4 regions of the Sphingomonas sp. GW821-FHT09E03 genome follow, and region 1 is predicted to be linked to each of the others. Evidence: predicted binding sites of a transcription regulator. Region 1 holds the regulator's gene; each other region holds the start of a gene.

Region 1 (4,212 bases):
CGGCACGGGCACTCGCGGTCGCGGCGTTGACCGTCGCGCTTGGCATCGGGCTGGTCTGGTGGCGCGCCGATCGCGTGGCGGCGCCGGTGCTCGCCCGCCCGGTGATCGCCACCTTCACGGCCAAGGTCCTCGGTATCGAGCCGCTCGCCGCGCGCGAGCTCGTCCGGTTGACCCTGGCCCCGGCGGCGGACGCCTCGCTGCCGCCTCGCCTCCGCGTCAATCTTGCCGCGGCCGACGTACCGGGCGGCCTTGCTCCCAAGGCCGTGATCAGCCTCCAGGCGCGGCTGATGCCGCCGCCCGCGGCGGCGGTGCCCGGTGCCTATGATTATGCCCGTGTCGCCTGGTTCGCGGGGATCGGGGCCACCGGCCGCGGCTTTGCGCCAGTCAGGGTGATCACCCCCGGTGGTTCCGGGTCGGGACTGCGCGCCGCGCTGACCCGTCACATCACGGCGCAGCTACCCGGCAGCGCCGGTGGGATCGCGGCGGCGCTCGCCACCGGCGACGAAGGCTCGATCGCGACCGATGATGCCGATGCAATGCGGCGGGCGGGGCTTGCCCATCTGCTGTCGGTCAGCGGTCTCCACATCACCGCCGCGGTCGCCGCCACCATGTTGCTCGTCACCCGGTTACTGGCGCTGTTTCCTATTATGGCCTTGCGGGTCCGCCTGCCGGTGGTGGCGGGCGTCGCCGGCGCGCTTGCGGCGATTGGCTACACCCTGCTGACCGGCAGCCAGGTGCCGACGATCCGCTCCTGCGTCGCCGCGCTGCTGGTGCTGGTGGCGCTGGCGCTCGGCCGAGAAGCGATGACGCTGCGGCTGCTCGCCATGGGGGCGCTGGTGGTCCTGCTGCTGTGGCCCGAGGCGCTGGTGGGGCCGAGCTTCCAGCTATCCTTCACCGCCATCGCCGCGATCGTCGCGCTGCACGAGCATCCATGGGTGATGGCGCAGGTTGCCGCGCGTGAGGAGGGCAGGGCGCGCGCGCTGGCGCGCAGCACCGCCTCGCTGCTCGTCACCGGGCTTGCCGTCGAGCTCGCGCTGATGCCAATCGCCGTGTTCCACTTCCACAAGGCCGGCCTGTATGGCGCGCTGGCCAATATCGTCGCCATCCCGCTGACTACCTTCGTGATCATGCCGCTGGAGGCGCTGGCACTGTTTGCCGATCTCGCGGGGGGCGGCGCGCCGCTGTGGTGGCTTGCCGAAGGTGCGCTGCAGGCTCTGCTGTGGATCGCGCGCACCGTCGCCGCAGCGCCAGGCGCCGCGGTCGCGTTGCCGGCGATGCCCGATGCCGCCTTCGGGTTGATGATCGGCGGCGGCTTGTGGCTGATGCTGTGGCGCACCCGCTGGCGGGCGCTCGGGCTGGCCCCGCTTGCCGCCGGCGCGCTCTGGGCGCTCACCACCCCGGCGCCGGACCTGCTCGTTACTGGCGACGGGCGTCATCTGGCGATCCGCACCCCCGCGGGGCTGGCGCTGCTCCGCGATCGCGCCGGCGATTACACCCGCAGCATGCTCGCCGAGAATGGCGGCGTCGATGGCGAGCCGCTGCTGCTCGCCGACCAGCCCGCGGCACGCTGCAGCCGTGATCTGTGCATCACCGATGCCCATCGCGGCGCCCTGAGCTGGCGGATCATGGCAACCCGCAGTGCCTATCCCGTGCCAACCGAGGATCTGAGCGTCGCCTGTGCCGGCGCCGATATCGTCGTCAGCGAGCGCTGGCTGCCGCGCCGCTGCACGCCGCGCTGGCTGCGGCTCGACAAGCCAGTGCTGGCGCGGACGGGCGGCGTCGCGGTAACGCTGGTAACCGGAAAAGTGGCAACGGTCCGCATGCGTGGCGACCGCCACCCCTGGCTTGTGGCGCCGACCATTGCGCCAGCGCGTCCGAACTATGAATTCTGGCCCCGCCGCCGCTCGTCGCCACCTCGTCCACGGTGACCACGACTGCCGCCCGGATACCCCGATCATCCTGAACCTGTTCCAGGATCCATGGTCAGAGCTGTTCGCGAGCGTGCGGCACGCGTCGGCCATAGATGCTGCAACAAGCTCAGGATGAAGAACAGGGTAAAGAGGTGGTTGGCCGCGCACTTACCCCATCGTGTCAGCCTCGGCACACTAGAGAGATAGCAGCATTAGCGACGATCAGGGCTCAAGAGACACCGGGCACCAAGCCTGCCGCTCCGTCACCCCACTACATCAACTTCGTCACGATCAACCATCGGCCGTGCCACCACCCTCAATCGTAGCGGCGCAGGATTCCCGACAGCTTACCCTGCACCCGTACATGCGACGGCGCATAGCGCTGCGGCTGATAAGCGCGGTTGGCCGGATCAAGCCGGACCATCGCACCTTCGCGGCGGAAATATTTGAGCGTCGCCTCGCTGTCCTCGATCAGCGCCACCACGATCTCGCCGTCGCGCGCCGTTTCCGTCCGGCGGATCAGCGCGAAATCGCCATCGAGGATGCCGGCCTCGACCATCGAATCGCCCGACACCTCGAGGGCATAATGTTCACCCGAACCGAGCAACGCGGCCGGCACCGCAAGCATCGAACTGCCTTCGAACGCCTCGATTGGTACGCCGGCGGCGATGCGGCCGTGTAGCGGGATCTCGATCACGTCATTGGCCGGCGTCGGGGCCGTCGCGCGAACGTTGCTGGTGCGGGCCGGTGGCGTGGCCGGAGTCGCTACCTTGCGGTCGCCGCGCTCGGGCATCTTGACCACTTCCAGCGCCCTCGCGCGATTGGGCAGGCGGCGGATATAGCCACGTTCCTCGAGCGCGCTGATCAGGCGGTGCACCCCGGATTTCGACTTGAGGTCGAGCGCTTCCTTCATCTCCTCGAACGACGGCGACACGCCAGTCTCTTCAAGGCGATCGTGAATGAAGCAGACGAGTTCGTGCTGCTTGCGGGTGAGCATGGCGGTCCTTCCGTGCCAGAACAGACGCGGAACTTCTAGGGAACGCCCTGACGTCCGTCAAGCGCGCTGATCAGGCGATGACGAGGATTTCCGCCGAGTCGCCGGCCACCGCCGGCGATGCTCCCGTGGCACGGACGATCAGGCAGTGCGACCGCGCCAGGGTAAGCAGCATCGAGCTATCCTGGATGGTGGAGGCATAGACTCGACCGTCGCGGATCTCGGCGCGCAGAAAGTCGGTGCGCGGGCCGTTGGCGGGCAGGTCCTCGCCGAGAATCGCCGTGCTGCTGCGCGGCATCGGGTAGGTGGCGCCGCCAAGCCGGGCGATCATCGGCTTAACGAACAGGATCGCGGTGACGAAGGCGGATACCGGATTACCGGGTAAGCCGAGTACCACCGTGGCGCCGAGCCGACCCGCCATCATCGGCTTGCCAGGCCGCAGCGCGATCCGCCAGAAATCGATGCTCCCGCCCGCGGCCTCGAGCGCGGGCCGGACCAGGTCGTGGTCGCCGACCGAGGCGCCGCCGGTGGTGACGAGGAGGTCCGCGTCGACGGCGGCAAAAGCATCGCGCAACGTCGCAAGATCGTCTGGAAGGATACCGAGATCGACGATGTCGACCGGCAGATCGGCGAGCATCGCCGCCAGCATCGCCCGGTTCGATTCTGGCAGTGCAGCAGGATCGTGCGGCGCGCTGGTGTCGCCGGGCTGGACCAGTTCGTCGCCGGTCGCGACCAAGGCTACCCGCACGCGGCGGTTGACTGCGAGGCTCGCCACCCCGCCGGTTGCCGCCACCGCGATTCGCGCCGGGGTAAGCCGCTCGCCGGCGCCGATCAGCCGGTCGCCCTCATGGAAATCGAGCCCGCGCTGCCGGGTGTTGCGGCCGAGCGCCGGCGGGCCTCCGCCGGTAAGGTGGATGCGATTCCCGTCGCGGCTCACCTCCTCCTGGACCATCACCGTATCGGCGCCCGCGGGCATCGCCGCGCCGGTGAAGATCCGCGCAGTCTGCCCCGCAGCGATTCCGCCTGCATAGGGCCGCCCGGCGGCGCTCTCGCCGACCAGCGTCCAGGGGCCGGGAAGATCGGCGAAGCGGATCGCATAGCCGTCCATCGCCGACAGATCGGCCGCGGGCTGGGTGCGGCGGGCGAGTACATCCGCGGCGGCCCAGCGGCCCGCGGCGGCGGCGAGCGGCACGGTCTCGGCGGCCACGGGCGTGGCGAGAGCGAACAGGCGCGCTTGCGCCTCGGCGATGGGGAGCAGGGTCACGCTCTGGCGGTGGGCGCGGATTGCCGGCGGGTCAACATGGCAGA
Region 2 (4,212 bases), on a different contig from region 1:
CATTTCTCGACATCGGCGGGGATGAACAGGTTGAGCGACTGCGCCTGGTCGATGAACGGGGTGCGATCGCCGGCGAGCTCGAGCAGCCAGCGCTGGTCGATCTCGAAGCTGGTCTTGTAGCAATCCTTTTCCTCGGCCGAGAGGACGTCGAGGTGCTGGACCGAGCCGCCCTGCTCGAGGATCGAGTTCCACACCGCATCCGAGTTCTTGCTCTTCTCGTTGAGCAGCTTCTCGAGATACGGGTTCTTGACCGAGAAGCTGCCCGACAGCGTCTTGTGAGTGTAGATGTTGGCGGGGATCGGCTCGATGCACGCCGAGGTGCCGCCGCAGATGATCGAGATCGACGCGGTCGGCGCGATCGCCATCTTGCAGCTGAACCGCTCCATCGCGCCGACGTCGGCGGCATCGGGGCACGGCCCGCGCTCGGCGGCGAGCGTCATCGACGCCTGGTTGGCCTGCGCGCTGATGTGCTTGAACATCCTGAGGTTCCACGACTTGGCCATCGCGCCCTCGAACGGCAGCCCGCGCGCCTGGAGGAAGGAGTGGAAGCCCATCACGCCGAGGCCCACCGAGCGCTCGCGGCCAGCGGAGTAAGCGGCGCGCTCCATGCCCGGCTCGTGGCGATCGATATAATCCTGGAGGACATTGTCGAGGAAGCGCATCACGTCCTCGATGAACAGCTTGTCGTCCTTCCACTGATCCCAGGTCTCGAGGTTGAGCGATGACAGGCAGCAGACCGCGGTGCGATCGTTGCCGAGATGATCGCGCCCCGTCGGCAGGGTGATTTCGGAGCAGAGGTTGGAGGTCGACACCTTGAGGCCGAGCTCGCGATGGTGCGCCGGCATCGCCTTGTTCACGTGATCGGCGAAGACGATGTAGGGCTCGCCGGTCTGCAGGCGGGTCTCGACGAGCTTCTGGAACAGCGAGCGCGCGTCGAGCGTGGCGCGGACCGCGCCGTCCTTGGGGCTGAGCAGGTTCCACTCGGCGCCATCGCGGACGGCCTCCATAAAGGCATCGGTGAGCAGCACGCCGTGGTGGAGGTTCAAGGCCTTGCGGTTGAAGTCGCCGCTGGGTTTGCGGATCTCGAGGAATTCCTCGATCTCGGGGTGCGAGATGTCGAGATAACAGGCTGCCGACCCGCGGCGCAGCGAACCCTGGCTGATCGCGAGCGTCAGGCTGTCCATGACCCGGACAAAGGGGATGATGCCGCTGGTCTTGCCGTTGAGCCCGACCGGCTCGCCGATGCCGCGGACGTTGCCCCAATAGGTGCCGATGCCGCCGCCGCGCGAGGCGAGCCAGACATTCTCGTTCCAGGTGTCGACGATGCCGTTGAGGCTGTCGGGCACCGAATTGAGGTAGCAGGAGATCGGCAGGCCGCGGCCGGTGCCGCCGTTCGACAGCACCGGGGTCGCCGGCATGAACCAAAGCTTTGAAATATAGTCATAAAGCCGCTGCGCGTGGGCGGCGTTGTCGGCGTAGGCGGAGGCGACGCGGACGAAGAGGTCCTGATAGTTCTCGCCAGGCAGCAAATAGCGATCGTTGAGCGTATCCTTGCCGAAATCGGTGAGCAGCGCGTCGCGGCTGTGATCAACCTCGACCGGATAGGGCTGCGGGCGGATTGCCTTGCTGTCATGCTCGGGCGCGGCGGCGGTGGAGGCGGGCGCCGCGGAGGCGTCGATCGTATCAGTGTTCATGGCGCTGTCCTGCATATCCCTGAAATCCATCGAAACGCTCCACTTCGTTCCCGGTCCGTTCGAATCGGCGGCGGGCCCGATGCTACCATTGGTGCAGAACAAAATGCGAACATTTTCAGCGCCATGCGCGCATCGTTCGCTGCCGCGCCACCGGGGTGCAGCCTGTTCTTACCAGCAGTAGGGCTCACTCCCGAGTTCTACCGCTACAAATTGTGGCAAAGCCGCGCGGGCCGCAAGAAGTTAATGCGACTGGGCAGGTGCCGGGCAGGGGTGACGCCGACCCAGGCCGCGCAGCACGCCGGGCGACGCGCGGACTTCTGCGGCTTACGCGATCCGCAAGAGAACGGGGCGGGAACGAAAATATTTTGTGGCGGTCGCGACGACCGGCGTCGCGGCCACCAGCGGCTGGGGGTGGCGATCAGCTGACGAGCACGTCCTTGTCCGGCTCCCAGTTCACCAGCTTGCCGATATGCTCCTCGAACTTGCGATGACCCAGGGCCGATAGCCGGATCGACATATCCTGCGCGGCGCGATCGTCGCCTTCGACCTCGAGCAGCTCCTCGGCGCGCAAGGCCTGGACCCAGCGCAACAGGCTGGCGGTGGTGAGGCCGGTTTCGGCAGCGAGATCGGCCACGGTCAGCACCGTGCCCTCGGCCTCGGCGACATAGGCGAGGCTGATCATGTCCCAGGCGTGATCGGTGAACAGCGGGCTTGAAAAGATCGCTCGGCGTTGGCGGCGGGCCGCGATCATGAAGCGAGTGGCGTGGAGCAGCTTGCCCGGATCGCGCCGCGGCACCGGCGCCGCGCTTTCGCGGATCGACAGCGTGAAGCGGCGCTCGCCATTCTCCCCCGCCGTCTCCTCGCCGCGGCTGAAGATCCAGATGTGCGACATGTCACGGCGGATCAGTCGCTTGACCGTGGCGAAGGCGACACCCTGATCGACCAGCCGCACGAACAACGAGGTGCATTTGACGTGATCGGCAGGCGCGGTGAGGATCAGCATAGGGGTGCCGATCAGGCGATCGGGCGTATCGCGCATCATCGCGCAAAAGGATGGGTCCACTCGAACGATCGTCCCGCGACTGTCGATCTCGACCCGCGACGTCTTGTCCATTTCAGCCCTCACTTGCCAACCTGTCGTGCCCACCGACGACGCCGAGGTCGGTGAGCGATTGTCGAGGCCACTCCCATGGCTGCAACAAGGGAATACCAGAATCCAAATTGGATCAAGTACCGATCTGCAATTCATCGCCGATTAAGACGAACTTAGACGGCATTTGACAATCGCGGGAGCATGCTGCCGGCGTCGCCGGAATCGGGTTCAGCTGGCCCGGCGCATGATCCGGCCGGGTTGCTGATTGAGGCGCTCGAGATTGAAGCCCTCCGCAAACTCCAGCCCCGCGCGGCCGCCCGCCGCCCAGGCGATCCGCGCCGAGAACATCTGGTTCTCGAGCAGCTCGATCTGGACGTCGAGCCCGGCGGCATTACCGTCGATCGCGATGCCGTCGATCATCGCGCCGGTTGCCGAAATGTCGCGAATGCGCACGTCGCCCTCGGCGTCACCGATCGTGATCCGCGCCGAGCGCAGCATCTTGGTGCGCGGCGCGCGGCTGATCTTGTGGCCGGTGGCGGCCACGGTGCCATCCCCGCCGAGCTGCGCGGCGACGGCCTCGGCGCGAATGCCGCGGCCATAGACGAAGCCTTGGATATGGCTGCACCCCAGCGCGCGAACCAGATCGATCTCGTCCTGGATCTCGACGCCTTCGGCGGTAGTCTCCATATCGAGCGTATCGGCGAGGGTGACGATCGCCTTGATGATCGCGGCGTTGCGGTTGCCTGGCTGGGCGGCACCGCGCACGAAGGACTGGTCGATCTTGATCTTGTCGAACGGCGCGGTGCGCAGATAGCCGAGGCTGGAATAGCCGGTGCCGAAATCGTCGAGCGCGAGGCGGACGCCGATGCCCTTAAGCGCCTTGAACATCGCGTCGGATGATTGCGTCTCGTCGAGGAACACACCCTCGGTGATCTCGAGCTCCAGCCGGCGTGGCGGCAGGCCGGCGCTGGCGAGCGCCGACGTGACCAGCGCCGGCAGCGCCGGATTGGCGAACTGGATCGGCGAGACGTTGACCGCGACCCGCACCGCGCGCGGCCAGCTCGCCGCCTCGTGGCACGCGGTGCGCAGGGCCCATTCGCCGAGCGCCTCGATCATCCCGCATTCCTCGGCGACCGGGATGAAATCGGATGGCGATACGGGGCCCCGCGTCGGATGATCCCAGCGCAGCAGCGCCTCATAGCCGACGATCTCGGTATCGCGGGTGGAGACCACCGGCTGGTAGACGAGATGGAAGCTGCCATCCGCGAGCGCGGTGCGGATGTCGTCTTCCAACTGCTTGCGGCTCTTGGCGCCGGCGAGCATCTCGTCCGAGAAGAAGCAATGGACGCCGCGCCCCTCGGCCTTGGCGGCGTAGAGCGCGAGATCGGCGTTGCGGATCAGCGTCTCCGCATCCTCGCCGTGGCG
Region 3 (4,212 bases), on a different contig from region 1:
CGCCTGCTGGCCGACCTTGACATAGCCGAGGCCGACCTCGACCAGCATCTCCATCTTGTCGCGGATCGGCGGCACCGCCTTGAAGAACTCGGCGGCATCCTCGACCGTCATGTCGAGCACGTCGGCGATGCTCTTGCCCTTGAACTTCACCTCGAGCGTCTCGCGGTTGTAGCGCGCGCCGTGGCAGACGTCGCATTCCACATAGACGTCGGGGAGGAAGTGCATCTCGATCTTGAGCACGCCATCGCCCTGGCACGCCTCGCAGCGGCCGCCCTTGACGTTGAACGAGAAGCGCCCGGGCTTGTAGCCGCGCGCCTGGCTCTCGGGGAGGCCGGCGAACCAGTCGCGGATCTGGGTGAAGCTGCCGGTGTAGGTCGCCGGGTTCGAGCGCGGGGTGCGGCCGATCGGCGACTGGTCGATGTCGATCACCTTGTCGAGGTGCTGGAGGCCGGTGATCTTGTCGTGCTTGCCCTGTTGGATGCGGGCGCCGTTGAGGGTCCGCGCGGCGGCGGCGAACAGCGTGTCGATGGTGAAGCTCGACTTGCCCGAGCCCGAGACGCCGGTGATGCAGGTGAAGGTGCCCAAGGGGATCGACGCGGTGACGCCGGTGAGGTTGTTGGCGGTGGCGTTGTGGACGGTGATCTCGCGGCCGTTGCCCTGGCGGCGGGTGGCGGGGACCGGCACCTCGCGGGTGCCGTTGAGGTAATCGGCGGTGATGCTGGTCTTGCTCTTGAGGATCTGCTTGAGCGTGCCCTGCGCGACGATCGCGCCGCCGTGGACGCCGGCGCCCGGCCCCATGTCGATCACATAATCGGCGGTGCGGATCGCATCCTCGTCATGCTCGACGACGAGCACGGTGTTGCCGAGGTCGCGCAGGCGCCGGAGGGTGGCGAGCAGCATGTCGTTGTCGCGCTGGTGGAGGCCGATCGAGGGCTCGTCGAGCACGTAGAGCACGCCCGACAGCCCCGAACCGATCTGGCTGGCGAGGCGGATGCGCTGCGATTCGCCGCCCGACAGCGTGCCGGAGGTGCGATCGAGGTTGAGGTAATCGAGCCCGACGTTGTTGAGGAAGCCGAGGCGCTCGACGATCTCCTTGAGGATGCGCTCGGCGATCGCATTCTGCTGGTCGCCGAGGTGCTGGGGCATGTCAGTGAAGAAGGCGAGCGCGTCGACCACCGAGAGATGGGTGGCATAAGCGATGTCGCGCATCGCGATCTTGACCGCGAGCGCCTCGGGCTTGAGCCGCGCGCCGTGGCAGACCTCGCAGGGGCGCGAGCTCTGATACTTCGCCAGTTCCTCGCGCATCCACGCGCTCTCGGTCTGGAGCAGGCGGCGGTTGAGGTTGCCGATCACGCCCTCGAACGGCTTGTTGACGTCGTATTTCTTCTTGCCGTCCACGAACGTGAGGACGACCGGCTTGCCCTTGGTGCCGTGGAGGATGGTGTCCTGGACCGCGGGGGCGAGATCGTCCCAGGGGGTGTCGAGGCTGAAGTCATAGGCGCGCGCGAGGGAGCCTAGCACCTGCATGTAGTAAGGCGACGGCGGGTTGGACTTGGCCCAGGGCACCACCGCGCCCTTCTTGATCGACAGCGCGTGATTGGGAACGACGAGGTCCTCGTCGAAGATCAGTTTCTCGCCGAGGCCGTCGCACGCCGGGCAGGCGCCCTGGGGGGCGTTGAACGAGAACAGGCGCGGCTCGATCTCGGCGATGGTGAAGCCCGACACCGGGCAGGCGAACTTCTCGGAAAAGACGATGCGGCCGGGGGGCGCGTTGTCGCCGAGCACCTCGGACTTGGGGGTGTGCGCCTCGACCGGGTCGGCGGGGTCGACATAGGCGAGGCCGTCGGCGAGTTTCAGCGCGGTCTCGAAGCTCTCCGCGAGGCGGGTGGAGATGGAATTGTCGCCCTCGGTGGGGCGGACGACGAGGCGGTCGACCACCACCTCGATGTCGTGCTTATACTTCTTGTCGAGCGCGGGGGCCTCGTCGATCTCGTGGATCTGGCCGTCGACGCGGACGCGGGTGAAGCCCGCCTTCTGCCACTCGAGCATCTCCTTCTTATACTCGCCCTTGCGGCCGCGGACGACCGGCGCGAGCAGGTACAGCCGCGTGCCCTCGGGCAGCGCCATCACCCGGTCGACCATCTGGCTGACCGTCTGCGCGGCGATCGGCTCGCCGGTGGTCGGCGAATAGGGCACGCCGACCCGCGCCCACAGCAGGCGCATGTAATCGTAGATCTCGGTGACGGTCGCCACCGTCGAGCGCGGGTTGCGGCTGGTGGTCTTCTGCTCGATCGAGATCGCGGGGCTGAGCCCCTCGATATGGTCGACATCGGGCTTCTGCATCAGCTCGAGGAACTGGCGGGCATAGGCCGAGAGGCTCTCGACGTAGCGGCGCTGCCCTTCGGCATAGATGGTGTCGAACGCGAGGCTCGACTTGCCCGACCCCGACAGGCCGGTGATCACCGTCAACGTATCGCGAGGGATGTCGACGTCGACGTCCTTGAGGTTGTGCTCGCGCGCGCCGCGGACGGAGATCTTGGTGAGGCTCATGGAGGCAGTTCTACTTCTGTTCTGGGGGCGAGGCTAGTCTGGCAGATAGGAACGCACGGGAGCCGCTGCCAGCACCCGCGCCCGGCAGCAATTGAAAGCCTGCGCCAGTGTCTTATGTTGGCGACACACGAACGAGAGGCACCGGCATGGCCAAGGACAAGAAGCAGAAGAAGGCGAAGCTCCCCAAGGAAGTGCTGGGCATCCGGCTGCCCAAGGAGGTGCGCGAGGTGGGCGGCGCGCTGCTGGAGAAGGCCAACAGCCCGCACGGGCGCGAGATGCTCGCGGCGGGGCTGACCATGGCGGCTGCGGCGGCGAGCGCGGCGGTGGCGCGCAACCGGACGCAGGCGAAGACCACAAGCGAGCCACGCGCCGAGGCGGCGGCATCGCCGCCGCCGCCGGGCGCGGGCGGGACGCACAAGGCACCGGACCCGCAGGTGATCGCCGATGCGCTGGGCCAGGCGGCCGACGCGGTACTGGGCCGACTGTTCGGCAAGAAGGCCTGATCCAGGGCGGCGGCTGGTAAACACCCCGCCGCCAGATCACCGTACAAACGCGTATATTTGGTCACAATGATCGCCCCGGACGTGTTGATCACAGCCAGTTCGGGCGGCCAGACTGCTGAAATAACGGCATTCTCCCAGGAAGCAGCGATGCAACCATCTGAAAACGTCCATACTGGATATTAACCGATTCGGGTCAAATGCCGGCGGCGAAGATTACGTCGCGGGGCAAGATGACGGTGTCGTTGGGGAATTCGCCGCGAACGCGCGGCACCATGGTGGCGAGGCTGGTGCTGGCGGTCGACGCGCTGCGCCGCAACCGGCGCGGCTCGACGCTGGCGCTGATGGCGGCAGGCCTGTTTCCGATGATCGCCTCGATCGGCGCGGCGATCGACCTTGCCCGGCTCTACATCACCACCAGCCAGATGCAGGCCGGCGTCGACGCGGCGGCGCTGGCCGGCGCCAATGCTTTCGACAACAAGGATGACAGCGACCCCAACGGCCGCAAGCAGCAGGTGATCGCCTATTTCCGGGACAACTTTCCGGACGGCTACATGGGCGTCCAGCAAGGCGGCGGCACCCCGCCGATCGGCGGTACCAAGGCGCTGGAGGACCCGATCTTCACCACCAACAACGGCGTCAGCCAGACGGTGGTGAACGCGGTCGGGCTGGTGCCGATGACGTTCATGAGCATCTTCGGGATCGGGCCGCACACCGTGTCCGTCACCGCGCACGCCGAATTCCAGCCGCACCCGCTGGAGGTGATGGTGGTGCTGGACAATACCGGATCGATGCAGGACTCGATCAACGGCACCACCAAGATCAACGCGCTCAAGACCGCGATGCACGGCTTTATCAACGTGCTGTACCAGGGATCGCAGAATCCACAGCCGAACCTGGCGTTGGGGATCATCAACTATACCAACCAGGTAAACGTTGGCTCGCTGCTCAAGGCCGCGAACATCCCGATCGAAACCCTGGCGGGGTTCAGCGACCGCAACTGGGCAACGGGAGATACAATCGGCTGGAAGGGCTGCGTCGCCAATGACGAGACGGTGACGAACATGGTCGCCGATCCCAGCAAGCCGGAGCCCGGCGCCTATGACATCACCAACGTGCTGCCCGGCGAGCTTCCCCAGCCGACGTCGACCCATACGATGGC
Region 4 (4,212 bases), on a different contig from region 1:
TCGGCATAGCCGGCGATATCGGTGGGTTCGACCAGATAGCCGGTGACGCCGTCCTCGATCAGATCGACCGCGCCGGTCGCGCGCGCCGCAACCACGGGGACACCGGCGGCCATCGCCTCGGTGGTGACGTTGCCGAAGGTCTCGGTGACCGACGGATTGAAGAACACGTCCATCGAGGCGACGGCGCGGCCGAGGTCGTCACCCGACTGGAAGCCGGCGAAGATCGCCTCGGGCGCCTGCGCGGCGAACCAGTCCTGCGCCGGGCCCTTCCCGACCACCAGCACCTTGTGCGCGACGCCGCGGCGTCGCAGCTGGTCAATGACGCGGGCGAACACGTCCAGGCCCTTTTCCTTCACCAAGCGGCCAAGAAAGCCGACCGCGACCTCGCCGTCGGCGATGCCGAGGCTGCGGCGCCATTCCAGGCTGCGCCGCGCCGGCTTGAAGCGATCGTGGTTGATCCCGCGCGACCAGATGCCGATCGGGGTGATGACGCCCCAGGCGCGCAGCAGCGTCGCAATCGAGGGGCTGGGGACGAGGACGCGATCGACGCGATTGTAGAAGCGGGTCAGCATCCACTGGAGCGCGGGCTCGACGAAGCCGATGCCGTAATAGCGCGGATAGGTTTCGAACCGGGTGTGCAGCGAGGCGACCGAGGGCACGCCGTGGCGGCGCGCCCAGGTGACCGCGCCATGGTTGAGCAGGTCCGGCGCCGAGACGTGGACGATCGTCGGCGCGAACCGCTCGAGATCGTCGCGCACCGCACGCGGCAGATAGCGGCCGAGCCGATATTCGGTGCGGCCGCCCGGCATCGGCACCGCAGGCACCGAGACGAGATCGCCGACCGGCGGGAAGGCGGGGGGATCGATCGTCGGCGAATAGACGCGCACGGCGACGCCGGCGGCGAGGAGATGCGCCACCAGCAGGTTCAGCGCCTGGTTGGCGCCATCCCGCGTGTAATTGTAATTGCCGCTGAACAGGGCGAGGCGGATGTCCTTCGGATTCATGTCGAGCGGCGCCATAGCGGGGCAAGGGCGGCAGGGCCATCATTGCGAACCGCTTGCGGCGGCGATTGGCAATGCGCCGCGATCAGTGCGCGGCGACGCGCCGGGCCGCCTGGCCGGGTGGCAGAGAGCCCATCGGCAGATAACGGGCGGCGCTGCCGAGCAGGCGGACCAGCCGTTCCTCGCCGCGGCGGAGGCCGCGGCCATCCAGCTGGGGCAGAGCGTGGACCGGCGGCGGGATCATCTCCACCGCGGCACGGACGAGCAGGCGCTGGAGCCAGCGCAGCGGGGCGGGCAGGATCGGCGCCTGCGTCATGATGTCAAGGAAATCGGCGAGCACGGGCGTGCCGGTCAGCGTCGGCGCGGTGCGCGCGAGCAGCGCCTCCCATTCCGGCCAGGATCGCGGCGCCCCGGTGGCGCCGTAGAGAAGCGCGGCGGGTGCGGCCTCGGCAAAGGCGGTGGATCTCTCCGCCGGCGACAGCGGCTCGGCGAAGCGGCTGTACGCCTCGACAAAGCCGAAGCTCGCGGTCGCCTGAACCCAGTCGAGCAGGCGCGGATCGTTGGCGTGATAGGCCTGGCCGGCGGCATCGGTACCCGAGACCTTGCCGTGCATGCGCACCACCCGCGCGATCATCGCCTCGGCGGCGGTGCGCGGCCCATACACGGTGACCATCGCGGCAAAGCCGGTGCGGCGCAGGCGCATTCCCGGATCACGGCGGAAGCTGCTGTGATCCCAGACGCCTGCACAGACCGATGGCTCGGCGAGCTCGAGCAGCACCGCGGCGACGCCGCCGACGAACAGCGACACCGGGTTGCGGAACACCCGCCACGATATCGAATCGGCGCCGACCAAGGCGGGCTCGCCGGGCGGCTGGCTGAAATCCAACGCCAGCCCGGCGGGCGGGCGCATCAGCTCGGCCAGGGCGAGGCTCATCGCCGCGCCCCGACCCGAGACAGCATGGCCATCAGGCCGCGGCGCGCAGCCCGTGCTTGAGCTCGCGGGCGCGATCGTGGCCGCGCAGCACCGACTGATAGGCGTCGCGGATCACGCCCTGGGTGGCAGGCTCCATCTTGGCATCGTCGAGGGTGCGCTCGAACTCCTCCTTGAGGTAATCCTCGCCGCGCTCGACCTCGCTGGCGAGCGCGGTGTCGCCGCCGCCGAGCACGCGGCGCAGATCCTCGACGCGGCGATGGATGGTCGCGGCCGCGGAGCCGTAATCGGCCGGGGTGCCGCCGAGGCGGCGGCTTTCGTCCTGGAGCAGCGCCACGACCTGGCGTCGCTCCTGCGCCATGTCCGCGAAGAACGACGCGAACGCGCTGTCCTTGGCGTGTTCGGCCGAATGGTCATAACCCTTGATGCTGTCGATCGTGGTGACGATCAGGTCATCGAGCTTCGATACGGCGTGATTGTTCGACACGATGCTTCTCCTGGTGTGAAGATACCCGGGGACAACGTGGTGCGGCTCGGATCGTTGCTTACGAGAAAGACGGACGACACTTTGATGGTTACCGGATCGTCAACGATAAGTGCGCTTGATCTTGTCGATTCGGTGGCTTGGGTGCTCTTCTGCTTCGACCGCCCAGGCTAATCCGGCGGGGTTCCGGCCGCCGAGGAGACGGACTTTTTCCAGCTCTGTTCCCCTATCGTTCCGCTTCTGCTAGGGGGGCGGGATGGCGAAGATCCAGAAGCGTTATGTGTGCCAGGCCTGTGGGTCGGTGGCGTCGCGGTGGCAGGGGCAGTGCGCCGATTGTGCCGAGTGGAACACGCTGGTGGAAGAGGCCAATACCGCGGCGACGCCGTTCCACGCCAAGCATAACCTGCAATCGGGCGGGCGGGCGCTGCAGCTCGTCGGGCTTGATGCCGAGATCGCGCTGCCAGAGCGGATGACGACCGGGATCGCCGAGCTCGACCGCGCGCTCGGCGGCGGCTTCGTCGAAGGATCGGCGATCCTGATCGGCGGCGATCCGGGAATTGGCAAGTCGACGCTGCTACTCCAGGCGGCGGCAAAGATGGCGCTGGCGGGGATGAGCGTCGCCTATGTCTCGGGCGAGGAAGCGGCCGACCAGGTGCGGCTGCGCGCGCGGCGGCTGGGGCTCGGCCATGCGCCGGTGCAGCTCGCCTCGGCGACCTCGACGCGCGACATCCTCACCACCCTGGGGCTCGCCGCGCCGCCGGCGTTGCTGATCATCGATTCGATCCAGACCATGCACTCCGACCTGATCGAAGGCGCCCCCGGCACGGTGAGCCAGGTGCGCGCGTCGTCGCAGGAGTTCATCCGCTTCGCCAAGGAGCGCGGCACCGCGGTGGTGCTGGTCGGCCATGTCACCAAGGACGGCAGCATCGCCGGGCCGCGCGTGCTCGAGCATATGGTCGATACCGTGCTGAGCTTCGAGGGCGAGCGCAGCCACCAGTATCGCATCCTGCGCGCGATCAAGAACCGGTTCGGCGGTACCGACGAGATCGGCGTGTTCTCGATGCAGACCGAGGGACTGACCGAGGTCGCCAACCCGTCGGCGCTGTTCCTCACCCACCGCGACGAGGGCGTGACGGGAACCACGGTGTTCCCGGCGCTGGAAGGCACGCGGCCGGTGCTGGTCGAGATCCAGGCGCTGACCGTGCGGCTGGCGAGCGGGGCGACGCCGCGGCGCGCGGTGGTGGGCTGGGATTCGGGCCGGCTGGCGATGATCCTCGCGGTGCTCGAGGCACGCTGCGGGCTCTCCTTCTCGGCGTGCGAGGTCTATCTCAACGTCTCGGGCGGCTACAAGGTGCAGGACCCGGCGGCGGATCTCGCAGTGGCGGCGGCGCTGATCTCGGCTTTGTCGGAGCGGCCGATGCCGGTGGATTCGGTGGCGTTCGGCGAGGTCGCGCTGTCAGGCGAGGTGCGGCCGGTGGCGCATGGGCCGCTGCGCTTGAAGGAAGCGGGCAAGCTCGGCTTCGAGCGGGCAATGGTGCCGATCGGCATGGCCAAAGACGAAGGGCCGCTGCGGCTGTCGGGGTTCCGCTCGCTGGCGCAGTTCGTGGATCATATGCTCGGGCGGGGGTGAGGCTGGGGCTGGGGCTGGGGCGACGGCTTGGGCGGCGCTGGTGCTCCTGCTCCTCCATCGTCACCCAGCTTGCGCTGGGGCGACGGTAGGCGGCAGCGGGCAGTCCGGTCGGGGCACCCCTGTAACCCCACCCTAGCGATCCGGCGCGCGGGCCCCTATCAAGATC

Evidence for each region. The regulator LexA, encoded in region 1, represses DNA repair genes until DNA is damaged. The targets are predictions, from matches to a motif close to GTTCCNCNCTTGTTCT.
Region 2: a site for LexA is predicted at 1,790-1,805, ahead of AC07M8_RS01710 (ribonucleoside-diphosphate reductase subunit alpha). Genes of this name have one in related genera too.
Region 3: a site for LexA is predicted at 2,558-2,573, ahead of uvrA (excinuclease ABC subunit UvrA). Genes of this name have one in related genera too.
Region 4: a site for LexA is predicted at 2,637-2,652, ahead of radA (DNA repair protein RadA). Genes of this name have one in related genera too.

Annotation. Positions count from the first base shown of each region.
Region 1 covers NZ_JBWKOS010000004.1:257,226-261,437, reverse strand. The annotation lists gene AC07M8_RS11560 (ComEC/Rec2 family competence protein) at 1-1,928, shown strand, start outside; gene lexA (transcriptional repressor LexA) at 2,227-2,907, opposite strand; gene AC07M8_RS11550 (molybdopterin molybdotransferase MoeA) at 2,978-4,168, opposite strand.
Region 2 covers NZ_JBWKOS010000001.1:325,015-329,226, forward strand. The annotation lists gene AC07M8_RS01710 (ribonucleoside-diphosphate reductase subunit alpha) at 1-1,724, opposite strand, end outside; gene AC07M8_RS01715 (PAS domain-containing protein) at 2,113-2,808, opposite strand; gene AC07M8_RS01720 (EAL domain-containing protein) at 3,016-4,212, opposite strand, start outside.
Region 3 covers NZ_JBWKOS010000006.1:62,295-66,506, reverse strand. The annotation lists gene uvrA (excinuclease ABC subunit UvrA) at 1-2,550, opposite strand, end outside; gene AC07M8_RS13900 (hypothetical protein) at 2,697-3,053, shown strand; gene AC07M8_RS13895 (TadE/TadG family type IV pilus assembly protein) at 3,326-4,212, shown strand, end outside.
Region 4 covers NZ_JBWKOS010000001.1:704,526-708,737, forward strand. The annotation lists gene AC07M8_RS03730 (glycosyltransferase family 4 protein) at 1-1,004, opposite strand, end outside; gene AC07M8_RS03735 (oxygenase MpaB family protein) at 1,087-1,935, opposite strand; gene AC07M8_RS03740 (ferritin-like domain-containing protein) at 1,967-2,419, opposite strand; gene radA (DNA repair protein RadA) at 2,673-4,046, shown strand.